DNA from 4 places in the Variovorax sp. FG153 genome. Region 3 is predicted to be linked to each of the others. Evidence: predicted binding sites of a transcription regulator. Region 3 holds the regulator's gene; each other region holds the start of a gene.

Region 1 (5,384 bases), on a different contig from region 3:
AGCAGCAGCGCAAGGGCGGCAAGGCCGCGGCCGCCGAGGACGACGCGGCCGCCTGAGGCGCCTTCCCGGGCGCCCGGCCATCCCTTGGCGCGGCCGCGGTGCGCGCTGTCGCCGACGCAACTGCCGCGCGCGTTCCGGTCGCGGGCGCGACGGGCCGGCCAGGGGCCGCTTCGTAGAGTGGACTCGACCCATTCCGGTCGACAAGGAGAGTCCCCCTCTCGAAGGAGCATCCGATGCTAGACACCATCCAGGCCGTGAACCGATCGGCCGCATTCAACCGCTGGGCCGGCTTCGAAGTCGTGCGCGCGGAACAGGGCGAGGCCGAGCTGCGCATGGCATGGCGCGAGGCCGACATGGGCCAGTACGCCGGCTTCCTCCATGCCGGCATGATCGGCGCGCTGCTCGACACCGTCTGCGGCTTCGCGGCCGCCACCGTGGCGGGCCGCGTGCTGGCCTCGCACTTCTCGGTCGACTGCATCGCGCCCGCGCTGGGCCGCGCCTTCGTGGCGCGCGGGCGCGTCGTGAAGGCCGGGCGCAAGCAGGTCTTCACCGCCGCCGAGTTGTTCGGCGAGGCCGAGGACGGCACGCTGAAACTGGTGGCCACGGGCAGCACGATCCTGGTGCCGGTCGAGGACAAGGGCTGAGGCCTTCAGCGCGCGGCCGTCAGGGCCGCCGCGGGCGCCGGCCGCGGCGCCCGCTTTTCCCGCATCGGCAGGCCGAACAGCGGCCGCAGCCAGCGCACGCGGCGGATCAGCGCGTCGTTGAGCAGCCAGCAGCCGCCCAGCGTGGCCGCGAGGATCAGCGCCGGCTCGAGCACCGGGCCCAGCGCCAGCGGCGCCAGCCGGACGATCGCCAGCACGATCAGCGTCTGGTGCAGCATGTACCAGGGATAGACCGAGGCATTGGCCCAGCGCAGCCAGGGCCAGGGTCGGTTCAGGTGGCGGTGGCCATGGCCGAGGAGGGTGGCGACCGCGGCCCAGAGGTAGAGCGAGCGCAGCACGGCGTTGACCTCGTCGGGCACCCGGCCGGCCCCCAGCGTGCGCGCCGCGATGTAGGCGGCGACCACCGCCACGGCCAGCGCCAGCGACACGCGGCGCAGCCGCTCGAGCTCGCGCCAGATGCCGCTGTCCGCGCCCATCCAGTAGCCGTAGAGGAAGACGGTGAAGTAGATGCTGTGCAGGAAGGGGTCGCGCACCAGGTCGTGGGTCGGCGGGTAGTGCGGCGCCAGCAGCAGCGTGAAGGCCGCGAGCGGCAGCGCCGGCACCAGCAGCAGCCAGCCGCCGCGCAGCCCGTTGAAGGCCCGGCGCAGCGCCTGGCCCGCGGCCGAGCGCCACAGCGGCAGCGTGAGCGCCACCGCGGCCGTGTAGACGAACAGGTACGGCAGGTACCAGAGGTGGTTCCAGGTGATGCCGAACTCGGCGCCCGCGAAGGCGCCTTTCGGCCAGGGCTGGCTCATCGGCAGGTAGCGCGCGAGGAAGGCGCCGAAGCCCGGCGCCACCAGGCCGTTGGCCACGCCCTCGGCATAGGCCTGCCAGGGCACGACCACCGCCATGCCAAAGGCCAGCGGCAGCATCAGCCGCAGCCCGCGGCCGCGCAGCAGCGCCGTCGTGCCCTGATGGCGGGCGAGGAAGGCCAGCGAGACGCCCGAGATCAGGAACACCAGGTCCATGCGCCACAGGTTCAGCAGCCGCATCGGCCACTGCAGCCACTCGGCCGCATGCGGGCTCTTGAGGTGCCACGGCCAGTCGGCCACGTAGTACATCGCCACGTGGTAGACGATGACGAGCAGGAAGGCGAGGGCGCGCAGGGCGTCGATGTCGTGGCGGCGCTCGACGGCGGGCGGTGGGGTGGCGGGCATGGGGGCTCCTGACTGCAAAGGCGGCCATGGTCGAGGCGCGATGCCGCCGCGGCGCGCCCCGGGGACGGATCGCCGGCACTTTGTGACGAGCGGTGAGCCCGCTGGGACGAAACCAGGGGAGAAAACCGCCCCCTGGGCCGCCCCTGTCGCCCCATTCGCCACGCGGATCGCGACAATCGCCCGCCATGGCCGGCCCGCGCAAAGACCTCTACCACCGCTACGAGCCGATCCGCCGCTACGTCGAGGTCGGCTTCTGGATCGTCGTGATGGCGCTGCAGGCGCTGTTCAACACCATGGTGGCGATGGTCGACGCGCGCTCGCGCGCCGTGCCGCGCGAGACCTGGGAGATCGTGGTCTGGGAGGGCTCGAGCCACCTCGTGCTGCTGCTGCTGGTGCCGGCCATCGTGGCGCTGGAGCGGCGGCTCTCGCCGCTGGCCTCGCTGGCGCCCGGCAGGCTGGCGCGCTACCTGGCCTGGCACCTGGCGGCCAGCGTGGTGTTCAGCGGGGTCCACGTGATGGCGATGTTCGCGCTGCGTTCGCTGGCCTATGCAGTGGCCGGCGAGCATTACGCCTTCGGCGGCTGGGCCGCGCAGTGGGGCTACGAATACCTGAAGGACGTGCGCGCCTACGTCTCGATCGTGTTCGGGATCTGGGCCTACCGGATGTTCATGCTGCGCTGGCAGGGCGAGGCGCGGGTGCTCGACGCGCCGGATGAGGCGCCGGAAGCGTCGCCGCAGCCGGCGGATGCCGCGCCCGCGCCGCCGCCCGCCGAACCCTCACCGCCCCCGGCGCCCGCGCGCCCCGAGCGCTTCCTGGTGCGCAAGCTGCGCCGCGAGTTCCTGATCGCCGCCAGCGACATCGACTGGCTGCAGGCCGAGGGCAACTACGTCGGCCTGCACGTCAATGGCCACGACTACCTGCTGCGCGCCACCCTGACCGACTTCCTGACCCAGCTCGACCCGGCGCTGTTCGTGCGCGTGCACCGCAGCCATGCGGTCAATCTTTCGCGGCTGCGCGAGATCGAGCCGCTCGACGGCGGCGATGCCCGGCTGCACATGCACGACGGCAGCACCGTGCCGTGCAGCCGGCGCTACCGCGAGGCCCTGCGCGGCGCGACGGCCTCCTGAACCGCCGCGGGGTGCCGCCATGCACCGTCAGGCGGCATCCGTTCCGGTGCGCCGTGCCTGCCCACCGGGTTCGTTGAGCCCCATCTCGGCCCGTTTTGCACCATTGACGAGCTTGTGGGCACCATTTTTGCTTCATTGGCCCGCCGTCCTGCTGAATTCAGGTGCGGCGCACCAAATCAATCCAAAAACCAGCAAGAAGCTCCAATGGACGCACTCAAACAGGGCGCAGACGCGCTGTTCATCCTTCTAGGCGCGATCATGGTGTTGGCCATGCATGCGGGGTTCGCCTTTCTCGAACTCGGCACGGTCCGCAAGAAGAACCAGGTCAATGCGCTCGTGAAGATCCTGGTCGACTTCTCGGTCTCGACCATCGTCTACTTCCTCGTCGGCTACGGCGTGGCCTACGGCACCCATTTCTTCGTCAGCGCCACCGAGCTGTCGGCCCGCAGCGGCTACGACCTGATGAAGTTCTTCTTCCTGCTGACCTTCGCGGCCGCCATCCCGGCCATCATCTCGGGCGGCATCGCCGAGCGCGCCAAGTTCTGGCCGCAGCTGATCGCCACCGCCGTCATCGTCGGCTTCGTCTACCCCTTCTTCGAGGGCATCGCCTGGAACAGGCACTTCGGCATCCAGGACTGGATCGCTTCCGTCACGGGCCATGAGTTCCACGACTTCGCGGGCTCCGTGGTGGTGCATGCCGTGGGCGGCTGGCTCGCGCTGCCGGCCGTGCTGCTGCTGGGCGCGCGGCGCAACCGCTACCGCGGCGACGGCTCGCTGGCCGCGCATCCGCCGTCGAACATCCCGTTCCTCGCGCTCGGCGCCTGGGTGCTGTGCGTGGGCTGGTTCGGCTTCAACGTGATGAGCGCGCAGACCATCGACAAGATCTCGGGCCTGGTCGCGGTCAATTCCGTGATGGCGATGGTCGGTGGCACGCTGGTGGCGCTGGCCATGGGCAGGAACGACCCCGGCTTCGTCTACAACGGCCCGCTGGCTGGCCTGGTGGCGGTGTGCGCGGGCTCCGACCTGATGCACCCGATCGGCGCGCTGGTGGTGGGCGGCGTGGCCGGCGCCATCTTCGTCGCGATGTTCACGCTGACGCAGAACAAGTGGAAGATCGACGACGTGCTCGGCGTCTGGCCGCTGCACGGCCTGTGCGGCACCTGGGGCGGCATCGCGGCCGGCATCTTCGGCACCCAGGCGCTGGGCGGCATCGGCGGCGTGAACCTCGGCGCGCAGCTCATCGGCACCGCCATGGGCGTGGTCTGGGCGCTGCTCGGCGGCGCCGTGGTCTACGGCGTGCTCAAGAAGACCGTCGGGCTGCGGCTGTCGCAGGAAGAGGAATTCGACGGGGCCGACCTGTCGATCCACCACATCTCGGCCACGCCGGAGCGCGAAGTGAACTGGTGAGGCCGGCGCCTTTCGTTCAGCATTTCTGGAAGCGGTGGCACTCGGCCACCGCGCGGATCGCCACCACCGTGTTCTCGCCCTCGAGGCGGCGCGAGACGAACTCGACCGGCGTGCCATCGGCGATGTCGGCCACGAGCTTGCGGTCGGCCAGCCTGAAGGTCTGGGTGGTGAACGGGATCTTCGAGCGCGGCGGGATCTTCAGGTGCAGGTACAGCTTGCCGCCGGGCTCCTCGTGCGAGGACATCAGGCGGGCGCGCGTGTAGACGGGGTCGGTCCTGGTCTCCTGCGCTGAAGCGCCCGAGAGCGCGAGCAGGGCGGTGGCGGCAAGGACCAGCTTGGACAGCGGCGGGAAGGGCATGTGCGGACTCCTCGTCGAAGGTGGCTGAAATGCCATTGTGAAGCGGCAACCTTCGGCCAAGCCAAAGATGCGCGCGCCCGTGTGCGCCGCGAGGGTTTCGGTTCGGCACAATCGCGCCCCCCGGGCAACAAAAGGGAGGACGGGAGATGGCGAACCACACGATCGAGATCCGGCGCTTCGATGTCCACGCGGACGACCCGTCCGAATGGGCACGCTTCCACCGCTACCGGCGCATCCGCGACGAGGAGCTGCATCCTGGCGAGCCGCAGGCCGCCGATGCCGACTTCGAGCACGACGCGCGGCGCCGCATGCCCTTCTTCGAGGCCGAGCGCTTCGTCGCGCGCGAGGGCGACGAACTGGTCGGCAACATCATTCTCTGGCGGCGCCGGCCCGATGCACCGAACAGCGAGCCCTTCGCGTTGCACGCGGAGGCCTGGCTCGGCGTGTTGGGCGCGCACCGGCGCCGCGGCATCGGCAGCCGGCTGCTCGTGCCGCTGCTGGCCTTCATGCGCGAGCACGGCAAGACCGTCGCCACGATGAACACCTTCTACCCGCCGGGCCATGCCTTCCTCGAAGCCTCGGGCGCGGTCCTCAAGCATCGCGTGGTCGAGAACCGCATGCGCATCGATGGCCT
Region 2 (5,384 bases), on a different contig from region 3:
CGATCCGCATCGACGTGCTCTACACGCTGATCCACCGGCTGGGCCTGTTCCGGCTCGCGATGTTCTTCACGCTGCAGCCGGTGTTCGACGAGCTCATGGGCAGCCTGCGCGCGGCCGGCTGGGGCACCTTGCATCTCGACGAACTCTGGCCCGGCGTGACCGACGTGCCGGTGGTCGCGTTCGCGATCTACCTGGTGGTGCTCGATTTCGTCGGCTACTGGATCCACCGCGGCCAGCACCAGTTCAACTGGTGGTGGGGGCTGCACTCGCTGCACCACTCGCAGCGCCAGATGACCATGTGGAGCGACGACCGCAACCACCTGCTCGACGACATCCTGCACGACACGCTGATCGTGATCGTGGCGCAGCTGATCGGCGTGGCGCCCGGCCAGTTCATCGCCTTCGTCGCCTTCACCCAGCTCAGCGAGAGCCTGCAGCACGCCAACCTGCGCCTGAGCTTCGGCGCCCTCGGCGAACGGCTGTGGATCAGCCCGCGCTTCCACCGGCTGCACCACAGCATCGGGCTGGGCCACGAGTCGAACGGCAAGAGCACGCTCGGCGGCCACAACTTCGGCGTGCTGCTGCCCTGGTGGGACATGCTGTTTCGCACCGCCAACTTCGAGAACCGCTACGACCCGACCGGCGTGCGCGACCAGGTCGAGCCTGATGCGGCCGGCAAGGTGCGCGACTACGGCCAGGGTTTCTGGGCCCAGCAGTGGTTGGGGCTCAAGCGCATGGTCGGCCGCGGTTGAGCGCGGCGGCTTCCCTCCAGCTGCCCCACCTTCGCGCGGCGCGCGCGCGAACCGGCGAATCGCCCGGCCGCCGGCTCTGGCTTCACGGCCTCGCGGGGCGCGCCGGGTTATCCTCCGGCCCGATGCGCCTGCTCCTCGACTCCTTCTGGCGCGCGGTGGCCTATTGCATGCTGCCGCGCGTGATCGTGCTGTCGTTGCTGCCGCTGGGCCTGATGGTGCTGCTGGCCGCCGTCTTCGGCTATTTCTACTGGGATGCCGCGGTCGCCTGGACGCGTGGCGCGCTCGAGTCCTGGCCGCTGCTGGCCAGCTTCTGGAGCTGGATCGGGCGGCTGTTCTCGGGCGACGTCACCTCGATGCTCGCGCCGCTGGTGGTGGTGTTCGCCGCCACGCCGCTGATCGTGGTGCTGGCGCTCGTCATCGTGGCCGGCTTCATGGCGCCCGCGCTCACGCGGCTGGTGGCCGAGCGCCGCTTTCCCTCGCTCGAGCGCAAGAAGGGCGCTTCCTTCTTCGGCAGCGTCGCGCGTTCCATCGGCCTGACCGTGCTGGCGCTGCTCGCGCTGGTGGTCTCGATGCCGCTGTGGCTGATCCCGCCGCTGGTGCTGATCCTGCCGCCGCTGATCTGGGGCTGGCTCACCTACCGCGTGATGAGCTTCGATGCGCTGGCCGAGCATGCCAGCGCCGAGGAGCGCGCCACCTTGCTGCGCGCGCACCGGCTGCCGCTGCTGTGCATCGGCGTGCTCTGCGGCTACCTGGGCGCGGCGCCGAGCATCGTCTGGGCCTCGGGCCTGCTGTTCGCGGCTGCCTTCTTCGTGCTGGTGCCGCTCGCGATCTGGATCTACACCCTGGTCTTCGCCTTCTCGGCCCTGTGGTTCGGCCACTACTGCCTCGATGCGCTCGCGCAGCTGCGGGGCCAGCGCGCGGCCGCCGCGGCGGCCGCCATTCCGGGCGACGCCGCCGCCATCGAGGCCGACCAGGCCGTTCTCTCCCAATGGAAATCCCCATGACCCGTGAATTCGGCCTGATCGTCGTCGGCGACGAGATCCTTTCGGGCAAGCGCCTCGACAAGCACATGCCCAAGGTGATCGAGCTGCTCGCGGCGCGCGGCCTGCAGCTGGGCTGGGCCGAGTACGTGGGCGACGTGCCCGAGCGCATCACCGCCGCGCTGGCGCGTGCCTTCGCCTCGGGCGACATCGTCTTTTCGACCGGCGGCATCGGCGCCACCCCCGACGACCACACCCGCCAGTGCGCCGCCAAGGCGCTGGGCGTGCCGCTGGCGCTGCATCCCGAGGCCGAGCTGCTGATCCGCGAGCGCATGCAGGACACGGCGCGCGAGCAGGGCGTGGCCTACGAGCCCGACCGGCCCGACAACATCCACCGGCTCAACATGGGCGTGTTTCCCGAGGGCGCCCGGATCATCGCCAACCCCTACAACAAAATCCCCGGCTTCAGCGTGGGTGACGTCCATTTCGTGCCCGGTTTCCCGGTCATGGCCTGGCCGATGATCGAGTCGGTGCTCGACGCCCGTTATGCCGATCTTTTCGTCCGGACCCGGGTCCTGGAGAAGTCCGTGATCGTTTTCGGTGCCATGGAGGCCACCCTCACGCCCCTGATGCAGGCGATCGAGGAGCGCCATGCGCGCATCAAGGTTTTCAGCCTGCCGAGCGTCGATCACCCCCAGTACGGCCGTCATATCGAGCTCGGCGTCAAGGGCGATCCGGACCTGCTCGACGTGGCCTACGGCCAGCTCATCGAAGGCCTGCACACTTTTAATGCACAACTTGGCCCAGAATTGGTGCGTTGATTTCGATGGCACCAATTTGGTGAATTCGATCGCGTTCCAGGCCCCCAAAGTGCCCGCCGCCACGCGTTCGACGCAGGCGACAATGGCACAGAAACTGCATCCCGCATCCCTGTATTCCCAACCACCCATCCAACTCAGGAGAAATTGATGGCAAAGACCGTCGCCGACGTCATGAAGCTCGTGAAGGAAAACGAGGTCAAGTTCGTCGACTTCCGTTTCACCGACACCCGCGGTAAAGAACAACACGTGACCGTGCCCGTGTCGCACTTCGACGAAGACAAGTTCAGCTCGGGCCACGCGTTCGACGGCTCGTCCATCGCCGGCTGGAAGGGGATCGAAGCGTCGGACATGCAGCTCATGCCCGACCCGAACACCGCCAACATCGATCCCTTCTTCGAAGAGACCACGATGATCCTGACCTGCGACGTGATCGACCCGACCGACGGCAAGCCGTACGAGCGCGATCCCCGTTCGCTGGCCAAGCGCGCCGAAGCCTACATGAAGGCCTCGGGCCTGGGCGACACGGCCTACTTCGGTCCGGAACCCGAATTCTTCGTGTTCGACGGCGTGCGCTGGAAGAACGACATGTCGGGCTGCTTCGTGAAGATCGAGTCCGAAGAAGCTTCGTGGAACACCGACAAGGAATACGAGCACGGCAACACCGGCCACCGTCCCGCGGTCAAGGGCGGCTACTTCCCGGTTCCCCCGGTCGACAGCTTCCAGGACATGCGCTCGGAAATGTGCCTGGTGCTCGAATCGCTGGGCATCCCGGTCGAAGTGCATCACCATGAAGTGGCCAACGCCGGCCAGATGGAACTCGGCACCAAGTTCAGCACGCTGATCCAGCGCGCCGACTGGGTCCAGCTGCAGAAGTACGTGATCCACAACGTGGCCCACGCCTACGGCAAGACCGCCACCTTCATGCCCAAGCCCATCGTCGGCGACAACGGCTCGGGCATGCACGTGCACCAGTCGGTCTGGAAGGACGGCAAGAACCTGTTCGCCGGCGACGGCTATGCGGGTCTCTCGGACTTCGCGCTGCACTACATCGGCGGCATCATCAAGCACGCCCGTGCCCTGAACGCCATCACGAACCCCGGCACCAACAGCTACAAGCGCCTGGTGCCCGGCTTCGAAGCCCCGGTGAAGCTGGCCTACTCGGCCAAGAACCGCTCGGCCTCGATCCGCATCCCGTTCGTGTCGAACCCGAAGGGCCGCCGCGTCGAAGCGCGCTTCCCCGATCCGCTGATGAACCCGTACCTCGGTTTCGCCGCGCTGCTGATGGCCGGCCTCGACGGCGTGGAAAACAAGATCCACCCGGGCGAAGCCGCGAGCAAGGACCTCTACCACCTGCCGCCGGAAGAAGACGCGCTGATCCCGACCGTCTGCCACAGCCTCGACCAGGCCCTCGAGTACCTCGACAAGGACCGTGCCTTCCTGACCAAGGGCGGCGTGTTCACCGATGCGTACATCGATGCCTACATCGACCTGAAGATGCAGGAAGTCACGCGCTTCCGCATGGCCACGCACCCGGTCGAATTCGACATGTACTACTCGCTCTGATCGCGGTTTTCCGCTCGGAGTAACACGAAAGGACGGCCTCGGCCGTCCTTTTCGTTGGGGCCGGAACATCCTGTCATCGGGGGCGTCGAATTGCATGAAAATGCGCCTTTTCGCGCTTCCCCGGGCCCTCGAGGTCCCCAAGATCCCATGAAGACTGCCGCACCACTCCTCCTCCTGGCCGCTTCCCTGCTTGCCCTGCCGGCACTCGCGCAGGAGCGCGTCTGGCGCTGCGGGAACGAATACACCAACAACGCCACCGTCGCGCAGCAGCGCGGCTGCAAGGTGATGGAGGGCGGCAACGTCACCGTCGTGCAGGGCGCCTCGCGCGCCGCGCTCGGCGGTGCCGCCGCATCGACCTCCGCGGCCCGCTCGCCGGCCGGCAGCCCGCGGGTCGAGGGCGCCGACCAGCGCGCGCGCGACGGCGAAGCGCGCTCGGTGCTCGAGTCCGAACTGCGCAAGGCCGAGGCCCGCCAGTCCGAGCTGCAGAAGGAATACAACAACGGCGAGCCCGAGAAGCAGGGCAGCGAAGGCCGCAACTACCAGAAGTACCTCGACCGCGTGGCCGAGATGAAGGCCGAGCTGGCCCGCAACGAAAGCGACATCGCCGGCATCCGCCGCGAGATCAGCCGCCTGCCGGCCCCCAAGAACTAACCCGTTCCTGCATCGGCAGGAAGAACACCACAGGATTTCCATGGCTTTCGGAAAGAAGGCGGCAAGCGCCAGTCCGCGCTTTCAGGCCTTCGACCTGCTGTCGACCCTGATCGCGGTCGTCAACGGCAAGGGCTCGGTGCTGTTCGCCAATGCCGGTCTCGAAGATGCGCTGGGCACCTCGCGCCGCACGCTCGAGGGCTCGCAGTTCGGCGCCTGCTTCCACGAACCCCAGGTGCTGCGCACCGCCATCGATGGCGCGAGCGCCAACGACTTCGCCACCCTGCGCTACGAGGCCTTCCTGCGCCGCGTGAACCACGAGCTGATGCCCGTGCAGGTCACGCTGGCCAAGGGCGAGAAGGCCGGCGAACTGATCGTCGAGATGCTGCCGCTCGAGCACCAGGTGCGGCAGGACCGCGAGGAACGGCTGCTCGACCAGGCGCAGGCCAACAAGGAGCTGATCCGCAATCTCGCGCACGAGATCAAGAACCCGCTCGGCGGCATCCGCGGCGCCGCGCAACTGCTGCAGATGGAGGTCGAGTCGCGCGACCTCATCGAATACACCCAGGTCATCATCCACGAGGCCGACCGGCTGCAGACGCTGGTCGACCGCCTGCTGG
Region 3 (5,384 bases):
GCAAGCGCACCTTCCTGCTCGGGCTGGCCACGCAGGTCAGCAACCCGAAGACGGCCGTGGTCTACGCGAGCATCTTCGCGGCCTTCCTGCCGCGCGAGGTGCCGCTGGTGCTGGCGCTCGCGGTGCCGGCCGTGATCTTCTGCATCGAGACCGGCTGGTACGCCATCGTCGCGCTCGCGCTGTCGTCGGCGGCGCCGCGCTCGGCCTACCTGCGCTACAAGACCTGGATCGACCGCGCGGCCGGCGGCGTGATGGGACTGCTGGGGCTGCGGCTGGTGTGGTCGGCGGTGCGCGGGACCTGAGGCCGATTCCTAGAGCAGGCTCTCGGGCGTCAGCGGCGCCAGCAGTTCGAGCATGGTGCGATCCCAGAAGCCCGAGTCGGGCTCCTCGCTCAGCACCGTGGTCTTGCCGGCCTCCTCGCTAACCCACTCCAGGCGCGAGTCGCTGCCTTCGGCGAAGCGCAGCCTGTAGGCGCCCTGCTGCTTGAGCACCTCGAGCAGCTTCAGCGCCTGCTGCGCCATCTCGGGGCTGCGGATGAACAGGCCGATCTCGGTGTTGTGGACCTCGGAGCGCGGGTCGAAATTCATCGAGCCGACGAACAGGATGCGCCGGTCGATCACCGCCGACTTGGCATGCAGCCGGCCGACCGAGGTGCCGAACAGGCCCAGCCGCACGCTGCGGCGGGTGCGGTTGGTGCTGAGTTCGTAGAGCTCGGCGCCCAGGCGCAGCATCTCGGGCCGGTAACGGCGGTAGGCGGTGTGCACCAGCGGCTCGTCGGTGGCGGCGAGCGAGTTGGTCACCACGCTGATCTTCACCTGGCGCCGGCGGATCTCGTTCATCACCTCGAGCCCCGCGGCGCCCGGGATCAGGTAGGGCGAGACGATGGTCACCTCGCTGCGCGCGCGGCGCATCTGCTCGACCACGTTGTAGCGCACGCTGTCCACGTCGAGCAGCGGCACGCCGCCGTACGAGGCGGTCTTGCCGATCACGCGGTCGGGCGAATCGGCATAGGCCTCGGCCGTGGTCCAGATCAGGCCGAGCCGGCCGGCATCGAGGTCCTCGGCGATCGGGCCGTAGCCCAGCAGGTCGTTGGGCGCGGGCTTCGGCGGCGGCGGCGTGGTGTCGGGGCCGGTGGCGGCCTCGAAGCGGCGCCGCAGTTCGTCGGCAGGCAGCGCGCTCGCCACCACCGACTCGACGGGCCGCACGTAGGGGCTGTTCCAGTACTGGTCGAACAGGCTGCCCAGGCGCGGGATCAGCGCGCCCGTCACGAAGGTGTCGAGGTCGATGAAGTTCTCGCCCGCGGTGCGCCGGAAGTACTGGTTGCCGATGTTGCGCCCGCCCGCCACGGCCATCGCGCCGTCGGCGATGAACAGCTTGTTGTGCATGCGCCGGTTGACGCGGCTGAAGTCGAACAGCGAGGCGGTGAAGCGCGCGAGCAGGCTGCCGCGGCCGGCCGGAAAGGGGTTGAACAGGCGCAGCTCGACATTGGGCGTGGCCGCGAAGCCGCGCAGCAGCTCGTCCTCGCCCGCGGTGTAGAGGTCGTCCATCAGCACGCGCACCCGCACGCCGCGCTGCGCGGCGTCGCGCAGGGTGCGCAGCAGGTAGCGGCCGGTCTCGTCGTTCTCGATCTGGTAGTACTGGACGTCGAGCGTGCGCTGGGCCCGGCGCGCGAGCTGGATGCGGGTGTCGAAGGCGAAGTCGCCGCCCGGCATGAGGCGAAAGCCGCTGAGGTCGGGGTCGGGCTGCGCGGCCAGCGCGATGCGCCCGAGCGCGGTGTCCTTCGACACGGCGATGGCCTTGGTGGGAGTGCGCGGTGCCTCGTCGGGCAGCGAGGCGCAGCCGGCGGCCAGCAGCGTGGCCGCGAGGGCGAACACCCGGAGCCCACGGCGCGACAGCAGGCGTCGGGCCATCGGCGGCTTTCTACAGGGCCTTGCGCAGGTTGGCGGGCGCGATGCGCAGCGCCTCGCGGTACTTGGCGACGGTGCGGCGCGCGCACTCGATGCCCTGCTCCTTGAGCATCTCGGAGATCTGGCTGTCCGACAGCGGCTTCTTCACGCTCTCCGAACCGACGAACTGCTTGATCAGCGCGCGCACCGCGGTGCTCGAGGCATTGCCGCCGGTCTCGGTGCCCAGCGCCGAGCCGAAGAAGTACTTGAGCTCGACCGTGCCGAAGGGCGTGGCCATGTACTTGGCGGTGGTCACGCGCGAGATGGTGGATTCGTGCAGCCCGAGCTCGTCGGCGATCTCGCGCAGCACCAGCGGGCGCATCGCGAGCTCGCCGTGCACGAAGTAACTCTTCTGCCGCTCGACGATGGCGTTGCTCACGCGCAGGATGGTGTCGAAGCGCTGCTGGATGTTCTTGATGAACCAGCGCGCCTCCTGCAGCCGCTGCGACAGCGCCTGGCTGCCCTCGCCCTTGTGCGACTTGAGCGCGCCGGCATAGATGTCGTGCACGCGCAGCCGCGGCATCACCTCGGGGTTGAGCATGACGCGGAACTTCACGTTGGTGCCGCGGCCGGTCTTGGTGACGATCACGTCGGGAATGACGATGTTGCGCTCGACGTCGACGAAGCGGCGGCCCGGCTTGGGCTCCAGGCGCGCGATGACCTGCAGCGCCGAGCGCACCAGTTCCTCGTTGGTGCGCGTGAGCGTGGCCAGGCGCTTGAAGTCGCGCCGCGCGAGCAGCTCCATCGGCTGCTTGCAGATGGCGAGCGCGGTCTTGCGCACCAGCTCCTCTTCCTCTGTCTCGTCTTCGTCGGCCAGCGCGCGCAGCTGGATCGCGAGGCATTCGCCGAGATCGCGCGCGCCCACGCCCGCGGGCTCCAGGCTCTGCAGCAGGCCGAGCGCGACCTGGAAGTGGTGCACCAGCTCGTCGAACTGGTCGTTGTCGTCGCCCGCGAGGCCCGAGGCCAGCGCCGGCAGCGAATCCTCGAGGTAGCCGTCGTCGTTGAGCGACTCGATCAAAAAGCGCAGCGCGGCGCTGTCGTTCTCGTTGAGCCGCAGGCTCAGCGCCTGGCGGTGCAGGAAGGACTGCAGCGATTCCTGGCTGCGCGCGAGCTCGGTGGCATCGGCGCGCTCGTCGTCGCCGGTGCTGCTGTTGTTGCGCGCAGGCGCGTCGCTGCCCCACTCGCTGTCGTCGGGCGCCATGTCGACGGTGCCGTCGCCTTCCCAGTCGGGCTCGCGCTCGGGCGAGTCGAGGGCCGGCTCGGCCTCGGACGACGAGGCGGTCTCGGTGGACGTGGTCGAGGTCGACGGCGCGGCGCCCGCGTAGTCGCTCTCGGCCTCGCGCTCGGTGTCCTCGCGCGGCGCGGGCGTGTCGGCAGCGTCGAGGCCGAATTCCTCGCGCGCGGCTTCCTCGGCGGTGCGCTCGAGGAAGGGGTTCTCGTCGAGCATCTGCTCGACCTCCTGGCTCAGCTCGAGCGTGGAGAGCTGCAGCAGCCGGATCGACTGCTGCAGCTGAGGCGTCAGCGCGAGATGCTGCGAAACGCGCAGCGACAAGCCTTGTTTCATGCCCTCAGGAAATGGCTGGCGCGAGGGTCATCACATGCGGAAGTGCTCGCCCAGGTAGACCCGGCGCACTTCGGCGTTGTCGACGATCTCCGAGGGCGTGCCCTGTGCCAGCACATGGCCGTCGCTGATGATGAAGGCGTGATCGCAGATGCCCAGCGTCTCGCGCACGTTGTGGTCGGTGATGAGCACGCCGATCCCGCGTTCCTTCAGGAAGCTGATGATGCGCTGGATCTCGATCACCGCGATCGGGTCGATGCCGGCGAAGGGCTCGTCGAGCAGGATGAAGCGCGGCTGGGTGGCCAGCGCGCGCGCGATCTCGACGCGGCGGCGTTCGCCGCCCGACAGCGCGAGCGCGGGCGAATCGCGCAGGTGGTCGACGCGCAGGTCGGCCAGCAGTTCCGACAGGCGCTCTTCCATGCGCTGCTTCGACAGCGCCTGCGGCCGGCCGTTGGCGTCGGGTTCGCGCTGCAGCTCGAGCACCGCGCGCACGTTCTCCTCGACCGTGAGCTTGCGGAAGATCGAGGCTTCCTGCGGCAGGTAGCTCAGGCCCATGCGCGCGCGGCGGTGGATCGGCATGTGGGCGATCGGCTCGCCGTCGATGGAGATCTCGCCCGCGTCGGCGCGCACCAGCCCGACGATCATGTAGAACGAGGTGGTCTTGCCGGCGCCGTTGGGGCCGAGCAGTCCGACGACTTCGCCCTTCTGCACGTCGAGCGAGACGTCCTTGACCACCTTGCGGCTGCCATAGCTCTTCTGCAGGCCGCGCGCGACGAGGCGGCTGCCCGGCACGCCGTTGGCTTCCTGGGTTCCGGCGGCTTCGATCACTTGCGCTCTTCCGCTTCGCCGCTGAGCGTGGTGCTCGGGCGCAGGCCGGCGCCCGGGGCCGGCGTGGCCGCCGGGGCCGCGGGACGGCGCGTGGCCGGGGCCGAGGCGCCCGGTGCCGCGGGCGCGGCCGACTTCGGCGTGAGGATGGCCTTGACGCGGCCGCCGCCGCCCGGTGCCGACACGCCGGCGTTCGGCGGCACGGTCGAGCCGTTGACGGTGTAGGTGTCGTTGCTCTGGTCGTAGACGATCAGCGCGCCGCTGCTCTCGTCGTTGGGCGTGGCGCCGACCAGGCGGCGCATGACGGCGCGGCGGATGAACTTGACGTTGTCGGCGCGGCTGTCGTACTCGATGACCTCGGACTCGCCCTCGATCCACTCGTCGCCGTTGCCGTTGCGCTTCTGCTTGTAATAGGCGAGCTTGCCGGGCGCCGCGGTGACCACGCCGTACTGGTAGCCCTCGGGGTCCTGGCGCACGTCGATGCGCGCACCGCGGATGATGATGGTGCCCTTGGTGACCACCACGTTGCCGGTGAAGACGCTGGTCTGCTTGAGATCGTCGTAGCGCATCGAATCGGATTCGATGTTCATCGGCTTGGTCCGGTCGGCCGTTTCGGCCAGGGCCGTGGCGGCGGAGCCGGCCAGCAGCAGCGCGGCCAGCACGAGGCGGCCGGTGCGGCGAAGGGAGGAGGTGGGGTGAGAGTGCGATGTCATAGAGGCACGAAACTTGCTCTGCATTGTATGCGGCCCATCGCGCCAGACCCATGCGCGCGGATGAAAAAGCCCCGGGGCGGCGAACCCGGGCACGGCACCCCGCGGGATCGCCCCGCGTTCTGCCGACCGGCCGAATGACGGCCCGGCCGCCCCGGAACCCTCGATGGGGCCCGGCCTCCCGGCGGCCACGAAATCGAAATCAACCTTTGCGGGCTTCGCCGATCAGGTAATTGGTGACCGCCAGCGCCTTGTTCATGTTGCCGGCGGTCTCGCCGTCCACGTACCAGCGGCCGGCCACGGCCAGCGCGGGCACGCCGGCCACCTTGTAGGCGTCGGTCA
Region 4 (5,384 bases), on a different contig from region 3:
TCGCGCAGGCCGAGCGGCCGGTGGTGGTGCTCGGCGGCAGCCGCTGGTCGGCCGAGGCCGCGCGGCAGTTCGCGCAGTTCGCCGAGGCCCACTCGCTGCCCGTGTACTGCTCGTTCCGGCGCCAGATGCTGCTGTCGGCCGAGCATCCCTGCTACGCGGGCGACCTGGGGCTGGGCGCCAATCCGCGCATGCTGCAGCGCATCCGCGAGGCCGACCTGGTGCTGCTGGTCGGTGGCCGGCTGTCGGAGGTGCCGTCGCAGGGCTACGAGCTGCTGGCCATTCCGCAGCCCGCGCAGGCGCTGGTGCACGTGCATGCCGATGCCGACGAACTCGGCAAGCTCTACCGGCCCGCGCTGGGCATCCATGCCACGCCGCGTGCCTTCGCCGAGGCGGTGGCCGGGCTGAAGCCGGCGCGGGCGCCGGCCTGGAAGTCGCGCACGGCCGAAGCGCGCGAGGAGTTCCTGCGCTGGAGCGATCCCGCGCCGATCCGCGTGCCGGGTCCGCTGCAGATGGGCGAGGTGATGCAGCACCTGCGCGAGGTGCTGCCGCACGACACCATCTTCTGCAACGGCGCGGGCAACTTCGCGACCTGGGTGCACCGCTTCTGGCCGTTCCGCGCCTTCGCGAGCCAGCTCGCGCCCACCAGCGGCTCGATGGGCTACGGCCTGCCGGCCGGGGTCGGCGCGAAGCGGCTGTGGCCGCAGCGCGAGGTGGTGGTGTTCGCGGGCGACGGCGACTTCCTGATGCACGGCCAGGAGTTCGCAACCGCGGTGCAGTACGGGCTGCCGATCCTCGTGGTGCTGCTCGACAACGCCATGTACGGCACCATCCGCATGCACCAGGAGCGCCACTACCCGGGCCGCGTCAGCGCCACGCAGCTGAAGAACCCCGACTTCCGCGGCTATGCCGAGGTGTTCGGCGGCCACGGCGAGCGCGTGACGAGCACCGCCGAGTTCGGCCCCGCGCTGGCGCGCGCGCGGGCCAGCGGCAAGCCCGCGATCCTGCACTGCGTGCTCGATCCGGAGGCGATCACGCCGTCGACCACGCTGCAGGCGATCCGCGATACGGCGCTCGCGAAGAGGGCCTAGCGCAGGCGGCCTAACGCAGGCCGCCGATGTATTTGGGCGGCGGCTGCCGCCCGCTGCCGTCGGGCAGCCGCGCCGCGGCCTCGAGCCGCGCGGCGCGCGCCAGCGGCTCCATCGCCTGCTCGAGCCGCAGCGCGATGGCCGCGAGCTCATCGTCGTGGGTCTCGGCCGCATGCGCGCGCGCGAAGCGCACCATCTCGGTGGCGTACTCGGCATTGACGGCCATCCACTCGGTGTCGGTCACGCGGCCGTGCTTGCGGCGCAGTGCCACGTGCAGGCGCGCCGCGAGCGCGATGCGCTCGCTCTCGGACAGGACGTGGCCATCCATCGCGGTTCAGCCTCCGATGTGTTCGCGGTGCTGGGCCAGGTCGAGCCCCTGCGCCTCGCTGTCGGGATCGACGCGCAGCCCCACCAGCACGCGCACCAGGAACAGCACGATCGCGGTGCCGGCTGCGCTGTAGACCGCCACGCCGCCGACCGCGATCGCCTGCGTCAGCACGTTGCCGCTGGCGCCCGAGATGGCCTTGTCGGCGAACACGCCCGTGAGCAGCGCGCCCACGATGCCGCCGATGCCGTGCACGCCGAACACGTCGAGCGAATCGTCCGCGCCCAGCAGGCGCTTGAGGCCGGTGGCGCCCCAGTAGCAGGCCAGGCCGGCGATGGCGCCGATGGCCAGCGCCGAAGGCGGCGTGACGAAGCCCGCGGCCGGCGTGATCGCCACCAGCCCCGCGACCAGGCCCGAGCACAGGCCCAGCAGCGAGGGGCTGCGGCGCACCGTCCACTCGGCGATCATCCAGCTCGCCGCGCCCGCGGCGGCCGCCACGTGCGTTACCAGCATCGCGAGGCCCGCGCGCCCGTCGGCCGCCACCGCCGAGCCCGCGTTGAAGCCGAACCAGCCCACCCACAGCAGGCTGGCGCCGGCCATGGTGAAGGCCAGGTTGTAGGGCTCGAAGGGCTCGCGGCCGTAGCCGCGGCGCGGGCCCAGCGCATAGGCGCAGACCAGTCCCGCCACGCCCGCATTGACGTGCACCACCGAGCCGCCCGCGAAGTCGAGCGCGCCCATCTGCGAGAGCCAGCCGCCGGGCTCCCAGACCCAGTGCGCGATCGGTGCGTAGACCAGCACGCTCCACAGCAGCGCGAACCACAGCACCGCCGAGAAGCGCATGCGCTCGACGAAGGCGCCGAGCACCAGCGCGGTGGTGATGATCGCGAAGCTCAGCTGGAACATCGCGTAGACCGTTTCGGGCACGTTGGGCGCCACGTGGCTCACGGCCAGCGTGCCGGCGTCCTTCAGGTAGTCGAAGCCCGCGAACCAGAAGCGCCCGGTGCCGCCGAGCCAGGGCCAGCCGGGCGTGAAGGCCAGCGAGTAGCCGAGCGCGAACCAGGTCAGCGACACCACCGCGGCGATGGCGACCACGCAGGCCATGGTGGCGAGCACGTTCTTGCGCCGCACCATGCCGGCATAGAAGAGCGCGATGCCCGGCAGCGTCATCAGCAGCACCAGCACCGTGGAGGTCATCATCCACGCGGTGTCCGCGGCGCTGATGGAGGCTTGCGGTACCAGGGCCATGGCGGCGGTCTCTTCTTGGAGTGGTGGTCCCGGGCTCTGTGCACAAGTCGTGCCACATCGTTAACTGCGTGAAACACTTTGGTTTGCTACGCCGTGCGCGAAAGTAAGGCAAAGCGGGTAATTCCCAATGCACTGCGGCGGTGCACCCCCTAAAGTCCAGCCACTCGCGAACGGGCCCTGCTCGTGCTGCCGAGGGCCGAGGAGACAAATTCCCGATCGACAAGAACAATCATCCAAAAGGCTACATCCGAGAGCCGGGTTGAAAAATTCAGAAGCGCCGCTGGTCGGCGCTTTTTTTTGCCTGTCGCTTTCGCATCGGCGCCCCGATTCCTTGCCTTGAAAAGCGGCCGGAGAGTCGGCTGCGTCGCCGTTGGTTGCTACTCTTTTGATAGTGATTCCGGTGCGACAATCGCAGCCATGGAAATGTGGCTGATGACCGCGGCCTCGCTGCTCGCGGGGTTCGTGGATGCGATCGTGGGCGGTGGTGGACTGATCCTGGTGCCGGCGCTGTTCGCCGCCTTCCCCGGGGCACCGCCGGCCACGTTGCTGGGCACCAACAAGAGCGCGTCGATCTGGGGCACGGCCGCTTCGGCGGCGCAGTTCAGCCAGCGTGTGCAGATGCGCTGGGGCGCGCTGTGGCCGGCCGCGCTGGCCGGTTTCTGCGGCGCGCTGGCCGGCGCCTGGGGCGTCACCCAGTTTCCGGGCGACTTCCTGCGCCGCGCGCTGCCGGCCATCCTGCTGGCGGTGCTGCTCTACACGCTCGCGCGCAAGGACATGGGGCGTCACCACGCGCCGCGCTTCACCGGCCGCGCCGAGACGCTCGCGGCCTGCAGCATCGGCCTGGGCATCGGCGTCTACGACGGCTTCTTCGGCCCCGGCACGGGCAGCTTCCTGGTGTTCCTGTTCGTGCGCTGGATGGGCTACGACTTCCTCAACGCCTCGGCCTCGGCCAAGGTCATCAACGTGCTCACCAACGGCGCGGCGCTGCTGCTGCTCGCGCTCAAGGGCCACGTTTGGTGGCATTACGGGCTGGCGATGGCGGTCGCCAACGTGGCCGGCAGCCTGATCGGCACGCGCGTGGCGCTCAGGCACGGCGCGGGCTTCGTGCGGATCGTGTTCATGGTCGTGGTGAGCGCGCTGATCCTCAAGACCGCGTACGACGCCTTCCTCAAATAGAAAAGGCCCCGGGGCGAACACCGGGGCCTTTGCTCAGTCGAACAGCGCGGTGGCGCTCAATCCTCGACGAAGGCTTCCTCGCGCTTCGATTTCACGGCCGGCAGCAGCACGATGCCCAGCAGCAGCGCCGCGGCCACCAGCAGGCCCGCCGACAGCGGCCGCGTGACGAACACGCTCCAGGCGCCGCGCGACAGCAGCAGCGCGCGCCGCAGGTTCTCTTCCATCATCGGGCCGAGGATGAAGCCCAGCAGCAGCGGGGCCGGCTCGGTGCGCAGCTTGAGGAACAGGTAGCCCACGAAGCCGAAGATCGCGACCATCCAGACGTCGAAGGTGTTGTTGTTGGTCGAGTACACGCCGATGGCGCAGAACAGCACGATCGCCGGGAACAGGAACTTGTAGGGCACCGTCAAGAGCTTGATCCACATGCCGATCAGCGGCAGGTTCAGGATGATCAGCATCGCGTTGCCGATCCACATCGAGGCGATCAGGCCCCAGAACAGCTCGGGGTTGCTGGTCATCACCTGCGGGCCCGGCTGGATGTTGTGGATCGTCATCGCGCCCACCATCAGCGCCATCACGGCGTTGGGCGGGATGCCCAGCGTCAAGAGCGGAATGAAGGAGGTCTGCGCGCCGGCGTTGTTGGCCGACTCGGGCGAGGCCACGCCGCGGATGTTGCCCTTGCCGAAGGGCACTTCGCCCGGGCGCATCTTGATCTTCTTCTCGAGCGCATAGGCCGCGAAGGCCGCCAGCAGCGCACCGCCGCCGGGCAGGATGCCCAGGGCCGAACCGAGGGCCGTGCCGCGCAGCACCGCGGGCGTCATGCGCTTGAAGTCGTCCTTGGTGGGCCACAGGCCCTTGACCTTGTGCGTGAAGACCTCGCGCTCGTCGTCGGGCTGCGAGAGGTTGCCGATGATCTCGCCGTAGCCGAACACGCCCATGGCGATCACCACGAAGCCGATGCCGTCGGTCAGTTCGGGAATGTCGAAGCTGAAGCGCGCCACGCCCGAGTTCACGTCGGTGCCGACGATGCCCAGCAGCAGGCCCAGCACGATCATCGCCACCGCCTTGAGCAGCGAACCCGAGGCCAGCACCACCGCGCCGATCAGGCCCAGCACCATCAGCGAGAAGTACTCGGCCGGGCCGAACTTGAAGGCCAGCTCGGTCAGCGGCGGCGCGAAGGCGGCCAGGATCAGCGTGCCGACGCAGCCCGCGAAGAACGAGCCCAGGCCCGCGGCCGCGAGCGCCGGGCCCGCGCGGCCCTGCCTGGCCATCTGGTAGCCGTCGATGCAGGTGACCACCGAGGACGATTCGCCCGGCAGGTTGACCAGGATGGCGGTGGTCGAGCCGCCGTACTGCGCGCCGTAGTAGATGCCGGCCAGCATGATCAGGGCCGAGACGGGCGGCAGCGCGTAGGTCGCGGGCAGCAGCATCGCGATCGTGGCGACCGGTCCGATGCCCGGCAGCACGCCGATCAGCGTGCCCAGGATGCAGCCGATCAGGCAGTACAGCAGATTGGTGAAAGTGAAGGCGACGCCGAAGCCGGTCGCGAGGTT

What was found. The regulator sigma-54, encoded in region 3, starts transcription at its own class of promoters, with help from an activator protein. The targets are predictions, from matches to a motif close to TGGCANGNAANCTGCTTT.
Region 1: ACODT0_RS36005 (ammonium transporter) is a predicted target of sigma-54. The motif match lies at 3,102-3,119, and genes of this name have one in related genera.
Region 2: glnA (type I glutamate--ammonia ligase) is a predicted target of sigma-54. The motif match lies at 2,637-2,654, and genes of this name have one in related genera.
Region 4: ACODT0_RS21840 (ammonium transporter) is a predicted target of sigma-54. The motif match lies at 2,693-2,710, and genes of this name have one in related genera.

The regions. Positions count from the first base shown of each region.
Region 1 covers NZ_JBMDKG010000054.1:35,065-40,448, forward strand. The annotation lists gene ylqF (ribosome biogenesis GTPase YlqF) at 1-56, shown strand, start outside; gene ACODT0_RS35990 (PaaI family thioesterase) at 234-644, shown strand; gene ACODT0_RS35995 (acyltransferase family protein) at 650-1,858, opposite strand; gene ACODT0_RS36000 (LytTR family DNA-binding domain-containing protein) at 2,044-2,985, shown strand; gene ACODT0_RS36005 (ammonium transporter) at 3,190-4,392, shown strand; gene ACODT0_RS36010 (hypothetical protein) at 4,409-4,750, opposite strand; gene ACODT0_RS36015 (GNAT family N-acetyltransferase) at 4,897-5,384, shown strand, end outside.
Region 2 covers NZ_JBMDKG010000002.1:187,864-193,247, reverse strand. The annotation lists gene ACODT0_RS03945 (sterol desaturase family protein) at 1-752, shown strand, start outside; gene ACODT0_RS03940 (EI24 domain-containing protein) at 875-1,756, shown strand; gene ACODT0_RS03935 (competence/damage-inducible protein A) at 1,753-2,553, shown strand; gene glnA (type I glutamate--ammonia ligase) at 2,701-4,116, shown strand; gene ACODT0_RS03925 (hypothetical protein) at 4,264-4,767, shown strand; gene glnL (nitrogen regulation protein NR(II)) at 4,808-5,384, shown strand, end outside.
Region 3 covers NZ_JBMDKG010000018.1:49,168-54,551, reverse strand. The annotation lists gene ACODT0_RS20170 (LysE family translocator) at 1-302, shown strand, start outside; gene ACODT0_RS20165 (phospholipase D family protein) at 312-1,910, opposite strand; gene ACODT0_RS20160 (RNA polymerase factor sigma-54) at 1,921-3,510, opposite strand; gene lptB (LPS export ABC transporter ATP-binding protein) at 3,541-4,335, opposite strand; gene lptA (lipopolysaccharide transport periplasmic protein LptA) at 4,332-5,045, opposite strand; gene ACODT0_RS20145 (thiol:disulfide interchange protein DsbA/DsbL) at 5,245-5,384, opposite strand, start outside.
Region 4 covers NZ_JBMDKG010000020.1:115,759-121,142, forward strand. The annotation lists gene ACODT0_RS21830 (thiamine pyrophosphate-binding protein) at 1-1,088, shown strand, start outside; gene ACODT0_RS21835 (hypothetical protein) at 1,099-1,413, opposite strand; gene ACODT0_RS21840 (ammonium transporter) at 1,420-2,655, opposite strand; gene ACODT0_RS21845 (sulfite exporter TauE/SafE family protein) at 3,073-3,831, shown strand; gene ACODT0_RS21850 (tripartite tricarboxylate transporter permease) at 3,888-5,384, opposite strand, start outside.